One region of the Pseudomonas sp. P110(2024) genome, then DNA from elsewhere that is predicted to be linked to it. Evidence: predicted binding sites of a transcription regulator. Region 1 holds the regulator's gene; each other region holds the start of a gene.
The links. The regulator FliA, encoded in region 1, starts transcription of late flagellar genes. The targets are predictions, from matches to a motif close to CTAAAGTTTNNNNNNNNNNNGCCGNTAA.
Positions count from the first base shown of each region.

Region 2: flgM (flagellar biosynthesis anti-sigma factor FlgM) is a predicted target of FliA. The motif match lies at 1,681-1,708, and genes of this name have one in related genera.
Region 3: motA (flagellar motor stator protein MotA) is a predicted target of FliA. The motif match lies at 1,430-1,457, and genes of this name have one in related genera.
Region 4: AC25ND_RS03095 (flagellar protein MotY) is a predicted target of FliA. The motif match lies at 1,860-1,887, and genes of this name have one in related genera.

Region 1 covers NZ_JBLIYT010000007.1:199,632-202,997, forward strand. The annotation lists gene AC25ND_RS13265 (chemotaxis protein CheA) at 1-185, opposite strand, end outside; gene AC25ND_RS13270 (protein phosphatase CheZ) at 198-986, opposite strand; gene AC25ND_RS13275 (chemotaxis response regulator CheY) at 1,006-1,380, opposite strand; gene fliA (RNA polymerase sigma factor FliA) at 1,484-2,224, opposite strand; gene fleN (flagellar synthesis regulator FleN) at 2,221-3,054, opposite strand; gene flhF (flagellar biosynthesis GTPase FlhF) at 3,169-3,366, opposite strand, start outside.
Region 2 covers NZ_JBLIYT010000013.1:123,357-126,722, reverse strand. The annotation lists gene AC25ND_RS20795 (chemotaxis protein CheV) at 1-756, opposite strand, end outside; gene flgA (flagellar basal body P-ring formation chaperone FlgA) at 820-1,569, shown strand; gene flgM (flagellar biosynthesis anti-sigma factor FlgM) at 1,744-2,058, shown strand; gene AC25ND_RS20780 (flagella synthesis protein FlgN) at 2,106-2,573, shown strand; gene AC25ND_RS20775 (flagellar brake protein) at 2,664-3,366, shown strand, end outside.
Region 3 covers NZ_JBLIYT010000009.1:3,330-6,695, reverse strand. The annotation lists gene AC25ND_RS15395 (HDOD domain-containing protein) at 1-1,391, opposite strand, end outside; gene motA (flagellar motor stator protein MotA) at 1,522-2,373, shown strand; gene motB (flagellar motor protein MotB) at 2,377-3,366, shown strand, end outside.
Region 4 covers NZ_JBLIYT010000002.1:19,280-22,645, forward strand. The annotation lists gene AC25ND_RS03090 (argininosuccinate synthase) at 1-717, opposite strand, end outside; gene AC25ND_RS03095 (flagellar protein MotY) at 846-1,823, opposite strand; gene pyrC (dihydroorotase) at 1,954-3,000, shown strand; gene rnt (ribonuclease T) at 3,060-3,366, shown strand, end outside.

The sequences.
Region 1 (3,366 bases):
TCATTGAGCTGAAGGAAGCCGGCGCCCCCTTTTACAGTGTGGAAACCGCGGAAAATCGCATTGAGCAGGTCCGCGTCATCGGGCCGGCTTTCCAGCTCGACCAATTGCTCGGACAGTTGCTCGAGGATTTCGCCGGCTTCTACCAGGAAATCCTGGAGGATTTCTTCATCGGCGCCGAAGCTCATTAAACGTGCTCCTTAAAAACCCAGGCTGGACAACAGATCGTCGACATCGTCCTGGCTGGACACGACGTCTTCACGCTTATCGGCATGAATCTGCGGACCTTCACCCCGAGTCGGATGTTTTTCTTGATCTTTTTCAGCGCGCAGCTGCTGGTGGTCATGTTCGATCCCGGCAAAGCGGTCGACCTGGCTTGCCATCAGCACGAGCTTGAGCAGATTGCTTTCGACTTCGGTGACCAGCGCGGTCACCCGTTTGATCACCTGGCCGGTGAGATCCTGATAATCCTGGGCCAGGACGATATCGTTGAGATGGCCGGCGACCTTCTGATTACCTTCGGCGCTGTGCGTCAGAAAACTGTCCACACGCTTGACCAACTCACGGAATTCCGGCGCTGCCACCTCACGGCGCATGAACCGCTGCCAATCGGCGGACAGGCTCTGGGCCTCGGCGGCGAGGTCGTTGAGCACCGGGGTGCAGGCCTCTGCCAGGTCCATGGTGCGGTTGGCCGCACCTTCGGTGAGGCGAACCACGTAGGAGAGGCGTTCAGTGGCGTCGGTAATCTGCGACACTTCCTCGGCCTGCGGCATGGACGGGTCGATCTGGAAGTTGACGATTGCACTGTGCAGTTCGCGAGTAAGCTTGCCGACTTCCTGATACAGCCCGCGATCGCGGGTCTGGTTCAGTTGGTGGATCAGCTGTACCGCATCACCGAACCGGCCGCGCTCGAGGCTCTCGACCAGTTCCTGGGCATGCTTCTTAAGGGTTGATTCGAACTCACCCAAAGAGTTGTTGGTTGACTCCATTGCGCCCCCCAGACGTGACTCAGCCGTTGACGCGTTCGAAGATCTTTTCGATCTTTTCTTTCAGCGCCACGGCGGTGAAAGGCTTGACCACGTAGCCGTTGACGCCGGCCTGGGCAGCTTCGATGATCTGCTCGCGCTTGGCTTCTGCGGTGACCATCAGTACCGGCAGGTGCTTGAGGCGCTCGTCCGCGCGAACAGCACGCAGCAGGTCGATACCGGTCATGCCCGGCATGTTCCAGTCGGTTACCAGGAAGTCGAAGTGTTCGCTGGTGAGCATCGGCAGTGCCGTGTTGCCGTCATCAGCCTCCTTGACGTTGGTGAAACCCAGGTCACGCAACAGGTTCTTGATGATCCGCCGCATCGTCGAAAAGTCGTCAACGATGAGGATTTTCATGTCTTTGTTCAATTAGACCTCCAAGCAGTCTTAAACGCGCTCGGCGCCGAGCGCGCACTCAATCAATTCGGCACCACAAAAAAACGACTGCATCAAACCTGGTTCAACGCGCCCGCCATTCCCCCAGGCGGCTGCGCAGACGCGCCGCGCACTGGCTGTGCAACTGGCTGACACGCGATTCGCTGACCCCCAGGACCTCACCGATTTCCTTGAGGTTCAGCTCTTCGTCGTAGTACAGCGCCAGGACCAGGCGCTCGCGCTCCGGCAGGTTGGCAATCGCATCGGCCAGGGCGGCCTGGAAGCGCTCGTCCTCCAGGTCCCGCGATGGCTCCAGCTGGCCGCTGGCTCCGTCCTCGTGCAGCCCCTCGTGTTCGCCGTCCTGCAGCAGGTCGTCGAAACTGAACAGGCGACTGCCCAAGGTGTCGTTCAGAATCCCGTAGTAATCATCGAGACTCAATTGGAGTTCGGCAGCAACCTCGTGATCTTTAGCGTCGCGCCCTGTCTTTGCTTCAACACAGCGAATCGCGTCGCTGACCATACGCGTGTTGCGGTGCACCGAGCGCGGTGCCCAGTCGCCCTTGCGCACTTCGTCGAGCATGGCGCCGCGGATGCGGATGCCGGCGTAGGTTTCGAAGCTGGCGCCCTTGCTGGCGTCATACTTGTTGGCCACTTCCAGCAGGCCGATCATCCCAGCCTGGATCAGGTCCTCGACCTGGACGTTGGCCGGCAAACGCGCCAGCAGGTGGTAGGCGATGCGCTTGACCAGCGGCGCGTAGCGCTCGATCAGCTCGTACTGAGCGTCCTTGGCGGCCTTGCTGTACATCTTGAAACCGCTCGCGTTCATAGCACCGGCCCTGCACTGGTGGGCTGCACCAGGCGCTCGACGAAGAATTCCAGGTGTCCGCGCGGGTTGGCAGGCAGCGGCCAGCTGTCGACCTTCTGCGCAATGGCCTTGAAAGCCAGCGCGCACTTGGACCGCGGGAAGGCCTCGTATACAGCCCGCTGCTTCTGCACGGCCTTGCGCACACATTCGTCGTACGGCACGGCACCGACGTATTGTAGGGCGACGTCAAGGAAACGATCCGTGACCTTGGTCAACTTGGCGAACAGGTTGCGCCCTTCCTGCGGGCTCTGGGCCATGTTGGCCAGCACGCGGAAGCGATTCATCCCGTAGTCGCGGTTGAGCAGCTTGATCAGGGCGTAGGCGTCGGTGATCGAGGTAGGCTCGTCGCACACCACCAGCAGCACCTCCTGGGCGGCGCGGACGAAGCTGACTACCGAGTCACCAATACCCGCAGCGGTGTCGATCACCAGCACGTCGAGGTTGTCGCCGATCTCGCTGAAGGCCTGGATCAGGCCGGCATGTTGGGCTGGCGCCAGGTGCACCATGCTCTGGGTGCCGGAAGCCGCCGGGACGATGCGCACACCGCCAGGCCCCTGCAGCAGCACATCGCGCAGCTCGCAGCGACCCTCGATGACATCGGCCAGGGTACGCTTGGGCGTGAGCCCCAGCAGAACGTCGACATTGGCCAGGCCCAGGTCGGCGTCCAGCAACATGACCCGGCGGCCGAGCTCGGCTAACGCCAGAGACAGGTTCACTGAAACGTTAGTCTTGCCGACGCCACCTTTGCCACCGGTCACGGCGATCACCTGTACGGGATGCATGCTACCCATGTCTGTTCTTTACCTTGTCTCGCTTGGACCCAGGCCACATGAGGGGCTGAACGTTCAAGGCCACGGTACGGCCGGGCAACCCCATGATGTAGGTACTTTGCACAGTATTCACCCTCAACCCGCACGCTTGCCAGGGTTGTGGTAGAGATCAGCGAACATGTCGGCCATGGCCTCGTCGCTGGGCTCGTCCTGCAACTGCACACTGACCGCGCGACTCACCAGCTGGTGCTTGCGCGGCAGTTGCAGGTCGTCAGGAATGCGCGGCCCATCGGTCAGATAGGCCACCGGTAGTTCATGACTGATGGCTAGGCT
Region 2 (3,366 bases), on a different contig from region 1:
CGCCGTGAGGGTATAGCCGTCCATTTCCGGCATTTCAATATCCGAGATCATCATGAGGAACTCTTCCTCCGGACGCTTGCCCTCGTCCACCAGCTTACGCAGGTAGTCCAGGGCCTGGCGACCGTCGTTGAGCGCCACCACCTCGACCCCCACAGTCTGCAGGCAACGGCTCACCTGCTTGCGCGCCACCGACGAATCATCGACCGTCAGCACCCGCAACATCACCGCCTTGTCCTGCACCTCGGCATCGATCACCCCCTCGGACACCGACTCGGACGACGGCGCCACTTCGGCCAGCACCTTCTCGACATCGATGATCTCGACCATGCGATTGTCGACCCGGGTCACGGCGGTCAGGTAGTGATCGCGCCCGGTGCCCTTGGGTGGCGGATGGATCTCTTCCCAGTTCATGTTGACGATGCGCTCGACCGAGTGCACCAGGAAGCCCTGGGTCTTGGTGTTGTACTCGGTGATGATCACGAAACTGTTGCGCGTTTCTTCCTTCAACTGCGGAAGGCCAGTGGCCATCGACAGGTCAAGGATCGGGATGGTCGCCCCCCGAATGTTGGCCACACCGCGCACCACCGGATGGGATCTGGGCAGAAGCGTCAGGTCCGGGCACTGCAGCACCTCCCGCACCTTGAACACATTGATGCCGTAGAGCTGATCGCCATTGAGGCGAAACAAAAGCAGCTCCAGGCGGTTCTGCCCCACCAGTTGCGTGCGCTGGTTGACCGAATCCATCACTCCAGCCATGCCAGACTCCTTCAACGATTGCCTAAGTACCGAATCGGCACGGGCTTTGCTTTTTTGAACGCCATGTACACGAAAACGACAAATTTCCGACGACTGACGCGCCTGCTGACCGGCTCACTGGCCGCCCTGTGCCTGCTGGCACCCGGCATTCGTACGCTGGCGGACTCTTTTACCTTGCCTGAACAGCTTATCGGTGTCACTCAGGGGTTTCTTGAGTTCACCGTAGAGGATTATCTGGCGACGACCCAAACCCCGGGCCGCTACGAAATCCAAGTCAATACCCTGGACCCGCGCCTGCGCATGCCCCAATGCAGCCAGCAATTGGATGCCTCGCTGGAAAGTTCGACGCCGCTCGGGCGGGTCACGGTACGGGTACGCTGCGACAGTGCCGCGCCCTGGACGGTGTTCGTCCCGGCACAGGTCCGCCTGCTGCGCGATGTGGTGGTCATGACGCGCCCCCTGAAGCGCGAAAGCGTGGTGACCGAAGGCGATGTGGCCATGCGCGAGCGCGATGTCGGCAGCCTCGGCCCAGGCTACCTGACCCAGCTCGACCAGGCCGTGGGCATGAAGCTGCTGCGCCCCACTGTGCTCGACCAGGTACTGACGCAACAGCACCTGGAACAGGCCGAGGTGGTTCGCAAGGGCGACCATGTGGTGATCATCGCCCGCAGCGGCAGCCTGAGCGTGCGCATGCCGGGCGAGGCACTGGACAAGGGCGGCCTGCAGACGCAGATCCGCGTGCGCAACCTGAATTCCAGGCGCGTGGTCAAGGCGCGGGTCACAGGCCCCGGCCAGGTCGAGGTGGCCATGTAACACACCGTGTCGGGATAATGACAGAACGCTGGCGATGTGGAACCGCGCGCCCTAAACTGTGTCACAAATCGGGTTGCGCACCTGTACCTGGAGGCCCTGATGCATTCACACCTAAAGTTTTGCTCAGGCTGGCCGAAAACCAGGCATGCGTCCTAATTCCCAGGGGTTCTGAACATGGTCATCGACTTCAGTCGTCTCAACAACTCTCCGTCCGTCACGGGCGGCGTTCGCGGCAATGCCGCGCCAGGCAACGCCGAAAAAGCCGGCGAAGCCAGTGAAGCGCCAAAGCGCGCCAATGCCAGCGGAGAAGCGGTACACCTGAGCCCAGAGGCCCAGCAATTGCAGAAGATCAGCGACAAGCTGCGCGATCAGCCGACCGTCAACAGCGCCCGCGTGGCCGAGTTGAAGCAGGCCATCGCAGACGGCAGCTACAAGGTCGATGCCGACCGGGTCGCCAGCAAACTGCTTGATTTCGAAGCCCAGCGCTGACCTTCAGGCGCGCTGACTTCAAGGACGCAACACGCCAAGAGTTAGCCATGCACGACACTACCCTGCTGCAACTGATTGAAAACGACATAGCGCCGACGCAGGAACTGCTCGAGCTTCTGCAGAACGAAGCGATAGCCCTGCACGGTCGGGACATGCTGGCCCTGGAGCAAATCCTGGCCCGCAAGCAGTCGTTGATCATCTTGCTCGAGCAGCAGGGCAAGCGGCGCAGTCAGTTGCTCCTCGAACTCGGCCTGAGTGCCGATCGCGAGGGGGCCCAGGCGCTGGCCGCACAGTCGAGCAATGGCGAGGCCATCATGAGCCGGCTCGATGCACTGGGCGAGCTGATGGATGCCTGCCGGCAGGTCAACGAGACCAATGGCCGGATCATCCAAGTGCAACAACAGACCACGGCGAACCAGATCAGAATCCTTCAGGGTGGCGATTCCCCGTCGCTCTACGACAGCCGTGGCGGCACCTCGCCAATGGCCAAGCCCCGCGCACTCAGCCAAGTGTGATTAGTTCTATCTTATTTGTACCAAGACACGGAACATACTGGCAAAATGCCGTAACTTGCGTGTGCCGTTTTGCCTGGAGATTGATAACCCGTGTTCAATGAATCCGATGCGCCCCAGCCACCAAAGGTGCTCACCACCCCTTTGGAGATCACGGCCAACTTGCGCCAGTTGCTGGATAGCCACGACCCGCTGATCATCAGCTTCCACGAGCGCAGCCAGCGATTCCAGAGCTATGTGGTGCACGTCGACCGGGACAACGGCGTCCTGGCACTGGATGAAATGATCCCCCGCGATGGCGAAAAGTACATCGAGAACGGCGAGTCGTTCCGCGTCGAAGGCTTCCATGACGGCGTGCGCATCGCCTGGGAGTCCAGCACACCACTGACCATCACCGAGATCGACGGCCATCGCTGCTACCGCGGCCCACTGCCCGAGGAAGTGACCTATCACCAGCGTCGCAACGCCTTCCGCGCCGCGCTGAAGCTATCGCAACTGGTCGACATCACCCTCGACGGCGCCCACCTCAAGGGCAACGGCGCCCTGCGCGGCAAACTGCTGGACATCTCCGCCACCGGCTGCAAGCTGCGTTTCGACGGCAACGTCGAGGACCGCCTGCAACTGGGCCAGGTCTACGAACGCTTCAAGGCCGGCAACCCGCTGGGCCTGACCGACACCCTGGTAGAACTGCGTCACCTGCACTTCGAGGAACGCATCAACACCACCTTCGCCGGGGTGCGCTTCCATAACCTCAACGGTCAGGCACAGCGCAAGATCGAGAGTTTCGTCTATCAAC
Region 3 (3,366 bases), on a different contig from region 1:
GAGCGCAGCAGCAAGTGCTCGCCGCGGAAGAAAGCGCGCAGCGGTGCCGGCAGCAGGGCACTGAACTGGGCATGGTTTTCGGGTGTCAGGCGTAGTTGCCCGGCTTTTGCCATCAACTTTTGCAACAATTTGTTCTGCACGACGGGCAGCGCCATGGCGGCGGCCTCGCGTGGCAGGCCGGCGGTCTGCTGCACGCGCAGGTAATCGGTGGTCTTGTCCAGGCTCAGCAGCATGATGCGTTGCATGCCGCAGGCCAGCAGGGCGTCGCGGGCCTGGGTGGCCAGGTGCACGGCATTGCTGAACGGGCTGGGCTGGGCCAACAGTTCCTGGCACAGCGCGCGCCAGCGGCCAAGATCCTCGGTGCTGGGTGGCGGCGGAGTAAGCATGTCCGGGTGCGGTCTGCGCTGGTGCCAGGGCCAGATCAGCGCCTCGGCCGGGTGGAACAGCGCATCACGGGCGTGATGACGGGCACTGGCCGCGGCTTGTTGGTGAACCTGCTGCTGGACATCGTCCAGGGTGGTCTGCAGGTATAGCGCGGTGAGCAGTTGCCAGCGCAGCAGGTGCGGGTTGTCCCAGCCTACCTGGGCGGCCAGGGCGAGGCCGTTGGCCAGCAGCACGGTGTTGGGTGGCTGGTTGAACCAGCGACGCAGCGCTGGCTCGTCGTCCAGGCGCTGCTGCTGGACCAGCGGGTCCTGTTCGCGGGCGATGTTCAGCACCTGAGCCAGTTGCTCGCGCTCGTCCATCAGCAGGCGATAGCCCTGGGTCACCCACTCGGGCAGGCGCCAATGCTCGGCCATGGCCTGGCATAGTTGCATGAGGCGCACGCCGAACAGTTCCCGTTCGACCTCGGCGGCGTCCTCGCTCTTGTGGATGACCCGCAGTTCCCAGTTATCCAGCAATTTGGGGTAAGCCAGGGCCAGCGGCCACAGCGGCGAGAGGAACAGCAGGCTGCCCCAGTGGATTTCCTGCCACAGCCGCGCCAGCCGGCTGGCGAACAGGCCGTTGGCCTGTTGGGTGGCGTGTTGGCTGATCAACAGGAACTGGCGCAGCACCGGCGGGATCTCGTCGGCCGGTATCGACGGCAGCCGCGCCAGCAACTGGCTGGTGCGGGCCAGCCCCAGCCGATTGAGGGCGATTTCCAGGCTTTCGGCAGGCTCCGCCAGGCTGGCGTTGGCTGGGTGATTGGCCTCGCGCAGCACGCAGAGCACCAACGCGGGGCTGTCCTGCATCAGTTCGGCGATGTCGCGCAGGGAGCGGCGGCTGTCGTTGATGGCCTGTAGAACGCGGTCGTGGCTGTCTTTCGGCACGGGTACTCGAATCCCGTCGAGCAGCTTTACCCAGGCCTCTAGACTCGACGGAACCTGACTTGGCACCTTGGTTTCAATTGGCATATTGACATCAGTCCGAACTGGCTTTTCGCAATGAGTGGCTATAGTCTGGCGCAGTTCTGCCGATAAGTAGAAGAAGAGTTTTCAAGCTTCCGTTCCCTACCCTGACCACGACAGCAAGTGCTTCCAACTTATGGCTAAAATTATCGGCATCATCGTCGTATTCGCGAGCGTGCTCGGCGGCTACGTGCTTTCCCACGGCAAGATCGCGGCACTGATCCAGCCGTTCGAAGTGCTGATCATCGGCGGCGCGGCCTTTGGTGCGTTCCTCCAGGCCAACCCTGGTTACATGACCATGCATGTAATCAAGAAGTCGCTGAAGATGTTCGGCACCCGCTTCACCCACACCTTCTACCTCGAAGTGCTGGGCCTGGTGTACGAGATCCTCAACAAGAGCCGTCGTGAAGGCATGATGGCCATCGAGGGGGACATCGAGGACGCCGCGGCCAGCCCGATCTTTGCCAAGTACCCGGCCGTGCTGGGCGATGAGCGCATGACCGCGTTCATCTGCGACTACCTGCGGATCATGTCCACAGGCAACATGGCGCCCCATGAGCTCGAAGGCCTGTTCGACATGGAGCTGCTGAGCATGAAGGAAGAGCTGGAGCACCCGTCCCACGCGGTGACCGGCATCGCCGACGGCATGCCCGGCTTCGGTATCGTCGCGGCGGTACTGGGTATCGTGGTGACCATGGCCTCGTTGGGCGATGGCGACCAGAAGTCCATCGGCCTGCACGTGGGCGCGGCGCTGGTCGGTACCTTCTTCGGTATTCTCGCTGCCTACGGCTTCTTCGGCCCGCTGGCCAACGCCCTGCGCCACGATGCGAAAGAGGAACTGAACGTCTACGAGGCGATCAAGGCCTCGCTGGTGGCCTCGGCCTCCGGCATGCCGCCGTCGCTGGCGGTCGAGTTCGGTCGCAAGGTGCTGTACCCGGCGCACCGCCCGAGCTTCGCCGAGCTGGAACAAGCGGTACGCGGTCGCTAAGCCATGGAGAACAATCAGCCCATCATCGTCAAGCGCGTCAAGCGCTTTGGCGACGGCCATCACGGCGGCGCCTGGAAAATCGCCTTCGCCGACTTCGCCACGGCGATGATGGCGTTCTTCCTGGTGCTCTGGCTGCTGTCGACGGCCACGCCCGAGCAGAAGATCGCCATCGCCGGCTACTTCAAGGATCCGATCGGCTTCTCCGAGAGCGGCACGCCCTACATCATCGACCTGGGCGGTTCGCCGCAACTGGCGCCGGAAAAGACCATCAACCCGGAAGTGAAGTCCGAACCGACGCCCGACACCAGCCTGCAGCTGGACAAGGACAAGGTCGAGACCATGGCCGAGCAGGTCGAGCGCGAGCGCCTCGAGCTTTTGCTGCAGGAGTTGCAGAACAAGGTCGAGGAAAACCCGCAACTGCAGAAGTTCAAGGACCAGATCCTGTTCGAGATCACCCAGGATGGTCTGCGCATCCAGATCATGGATGCCGAGAACCGGCCAATGTTCGACCTGGGGAGTGCACGACTGCAGCCCTATTTCGAAGATATTCTGTTGGCCATGGCCGACACCATCAAGGCGGTCCCGAACAAGATCAGCATCAGTGGCCATACCGATGCCAAGCCGTATTCCGGTACCGGCGATTTCGGTAACTGGGAGCTTTCGGCCAACCGCGCCAACGCGGCGCGTCGTGCATTGGTCGCCGGTGGCTATCCGGACGAGCAGGTGGCCCGTGTGGTCGGTTATGCATCGTCGTCGCTGTTCGACCGTGCCAACCCGTTTAACCCGGTCAACCGCCGTATCGACATCATCGTCCTGACCAAGAAGGCGCAACGCGATATCGAAGGTGAGCAGGGCAAGCCGGACGCAGCGCCACCTGCCGCTGAAGCACCGCCTGCGGGCGCTGCGCCAGGTGCGGCCGCGACACCGGGCGATACGCCGATGCAGCCGCGCGAGCTGCGCCAGAAGCTGAACATCTTCGAGGATGGCGTGTTG
Region 4 (3,366 bases), on a different contig from region 1:
CTTCTCGACGCCGTCGATGGCAACGATGTCACCGTTGCGGTAGGTCAGCTCGAGGTAGGTGGCCTGGTCAGGGGCATTCTCCGGCGAGACGCTCCAGCGCCACATGTCTTCCTCATGCTCGGTCCAGGTATCTTCCAGGACACCGCCTTCGTAGGAGATGTGCAACAGGTTGGCGTCCATCGAGTACGGCGATTTCTTCTTGCCGTGGCGCTCGATCGGGATGCCGTGCTTCTCGGCATAGTCCATCAGCTTCTCGCGGGACAGCAGGTCCCACTCGCGCCACGGGGCGATGACCTTGACGCCTGGCTTGAGCGCATAGGCGCCCAGCTCGAAGCGCACCTGGTCGTTACCCTTGCCGGTGGCACCGTGGGAAATGGCGTCGGCGCCGGTTTCGTTGGCGATCTCGATCAGGCGCTTGGCGATCAGCGGACGGGCGATGGAGGTACCCAGCAGGTACTCGCCTTCGTAGACGGTGTTGGCGCGGAACATCGGGAAGACGAAGTCACGCACGAACTCTTCGCGCAGGTCGTCGATGTAGATTTCTTTCACGCCCATCGCCTGGGCCTTGGCGCGGGCCGGCTCGACCTCCTCGCCCTGGCCGAGGTCAGCGGTGAAGGTCACCACTTCACAGTTGTAGGTGTCCTGCAGCCACTTGAGAATCACCGAAGTATCAAGGCCGCCGGAATACGCCAATACGACCTTTTTTACGTCCGCCATGCCATCACTCCACGGGGTTGTACGGAAAGCCGTTGATTCTACCGGCCTTGCCGAAATATTTACAATGGGGCGACAGCTTGTGACGACAAAGCGACAGGAATTGTCGAGAGCGCGACCCGTGGTCGCTCTCAGGATTTCGCCGAAGCGGACGGCGTGGCAGCAGCCGCAGGCGTTGGCGCAGGTGTGGTAGCCGTGGGTGTCGGGGTCGACGGCGGCACCGGCGCTGCCGGTTTCTCCACCGGCTTCTCGACCGGCGTCACGCGCTCGAGCTGGATGTTCACCCGGCGGTTGCGCGCGCGGTTGGCGGCACTGTTGTTCTTGGCCAGCGGGTAGCGCTCACCATGGAAACGCACGGTGATCTGTTCTTCCGGCACACCATGGGCCTTGAGGTACTCGGCCACCGCCAGCGCCCGTCGACGCGAGGTGTCGCGGTTGGTCAGACGATTGCCGCTGTTGTCGGAGTGACCATTGAGTTCGATGTGATTGACCGTCGGATCGGCCTTCAGGTAGTCCAGCAGCACATCCAAGCGCGCGCGCGCCGAGCTGTCCAGCTCGATCCCGCCCCCCGGGAAGCCGACCTGGGTCTGGCGGATCTGGTCGTAGTTCATCGGCAGCAGCTTGGCGGCGCACAGCTGGTAGTCGCTGTAGGCCTTGGCGAAACTGACCGGCATCACATGCACTTCCATCGGCCGGCCACCTTCGCCGCGGTAGTTGCGCACCACGGTGCTGCGTCCATCGAGCAGGCCGTTGATCAAACGGCTGGCCTGGCCCTGACTGGAGGTGAACAACACCCCGGTACGGGCCATATGCACCGCACCAAGGTTGATGTCGCCGCGCCCGGGCTGCCAGGGCGCGGCGGCGGCCAGCAAGGTGGCGGAGCCGGCGCCCAGGATATTGCTGTCCGAACGCAGCTGGAAGGTTGGCTGCTCGCCGGCGCGGCGCACGAACTCGCCGCTGCCGAAACCGTCGATCGGCTGGATCAGGCGACATTCGAACTGGTCACCCTCAACTTTCCAGGCGACGTTCTCCACGCGGGTCTGGAAGGTCATTGCCCCGGCCGGCAAGCTGGCAACGAGGGTGAACAGGGCTAGGTAACGCTGGCGCACGGTCGGCTCCACAGATTCTGGCGGCTTACCTGAACGCTATCGGTCGCCCGTCGGAAAACTTGATAGCCGTGCTCGAACAGGGGTTTTCCGGTAGCATTGGCTTCTGAGTTCGACCCGCCTGGAATCTCCAATGTCCGATCGCCTGACCCTCCTGCGCCCCGACGACTGGCACATCCATCTGCGCGATGGTGCCGTTCTGCCACACACCGTCGGTGACGTGGCGCGCACCTTCGCCCGCGCCATCATCATGCCCAACCTGGTTCCGCCAGTGCGCAACGCCGTCGAGGCCGCTGCCTACCGCGAGCGCATCCTTGCCGCACGACCCGCCGGCAGCCGCTTCGAGCCGCTGATGGTGCTTTATCTCACCGACCGTACCAGCGCTGACGATGTGCGTGCCGCCAAGGCCAGCGGGATCGTGTACGCTGCCAAGCTTTACCCGGCCGGCGCCACCACCAACTCCGATTCGGGCGTGACCAGCATCGACAATATCTTCCCGGCGATCGAGGCCCTGGCCGAAACCGGCATGCCCCTGCTGGTGCACGGAGAAGTCACACGCAGCGAGATCGACGTGTTCGACCGCGAGAAGCGCTTCATCGACGAGCACATGCGCCGCCTGGTCGAACGCTTCCCGACCCTGAAGGTAGTGTTCGAGCACATCACCACCAGCGACGCCGCGCAGTTCGTCACCGAGGCGCCAGCCAACGTTGGTGCGACCATCACTGCCCAGCACCTGCTGTACAACCGCAATCACATGCTGGTCGGCGGTATCCGCCCACACTTCTACTGCTTGCCGATCCTCAAGCGCAACACCCACCAGGTGGCGCTGCTGGATGCCGCCACCAGCGGCAATCCGAAGTTCTTCCTCGGCACCGACTCGGCGCCCCACGCCAAGCATGCCAAGGAAGCCGCCTGCGGCTGTGCTGGCTGCTACACCGCTTACGCCGCCATCGAGATGTACGCCGAGGCGTTCGAACAGCGCAACGCGCTGGACAAGCTCGAGGGCTTCGCCAGCAAGCACGGCCCGGACTTCTACGGCCTTGCTCGCAACACCGACACCATCACCTTGGTCCGTGAGGAATGGACCGCGCCGGACAGCCTGCCGTTCGGCGACAACACCGTGATCCCCCTGCGCGCCGGTGAGAAATTGCGCTGGCGCCTGCTGGAGGACAACGCGTGAGCGAAGACCTGTACGAAGACGACCAGGACAGCCAAGTCAGCAGCGGCTCGCGCCACCCCATGGCCGAGCGTTTTCGTGGCTACTTGCCAGTGGTGGTGGATGTCGAGACCGGCGGTTTCAACAGCGCCACCGACGCGCTGCTGGAGATCGCCGCCGTCACCATTGGCATGGACGAGAAGGGCTTCCTGTTCCCCGAACACACCTACTTCCACCGGGTCGAACCGTTCGAAGGGGCCAACATCGAGGCGGCCGCGCTGGAATTCACCGGCATCAAGCTGGACCACCCGCTGCGCATGGCGGTGAGCGAGGAAAGCGCACTGACCGATATCTTCCGCGGCGTGCGCAAGGCGCTGAAGGCCAATGGCT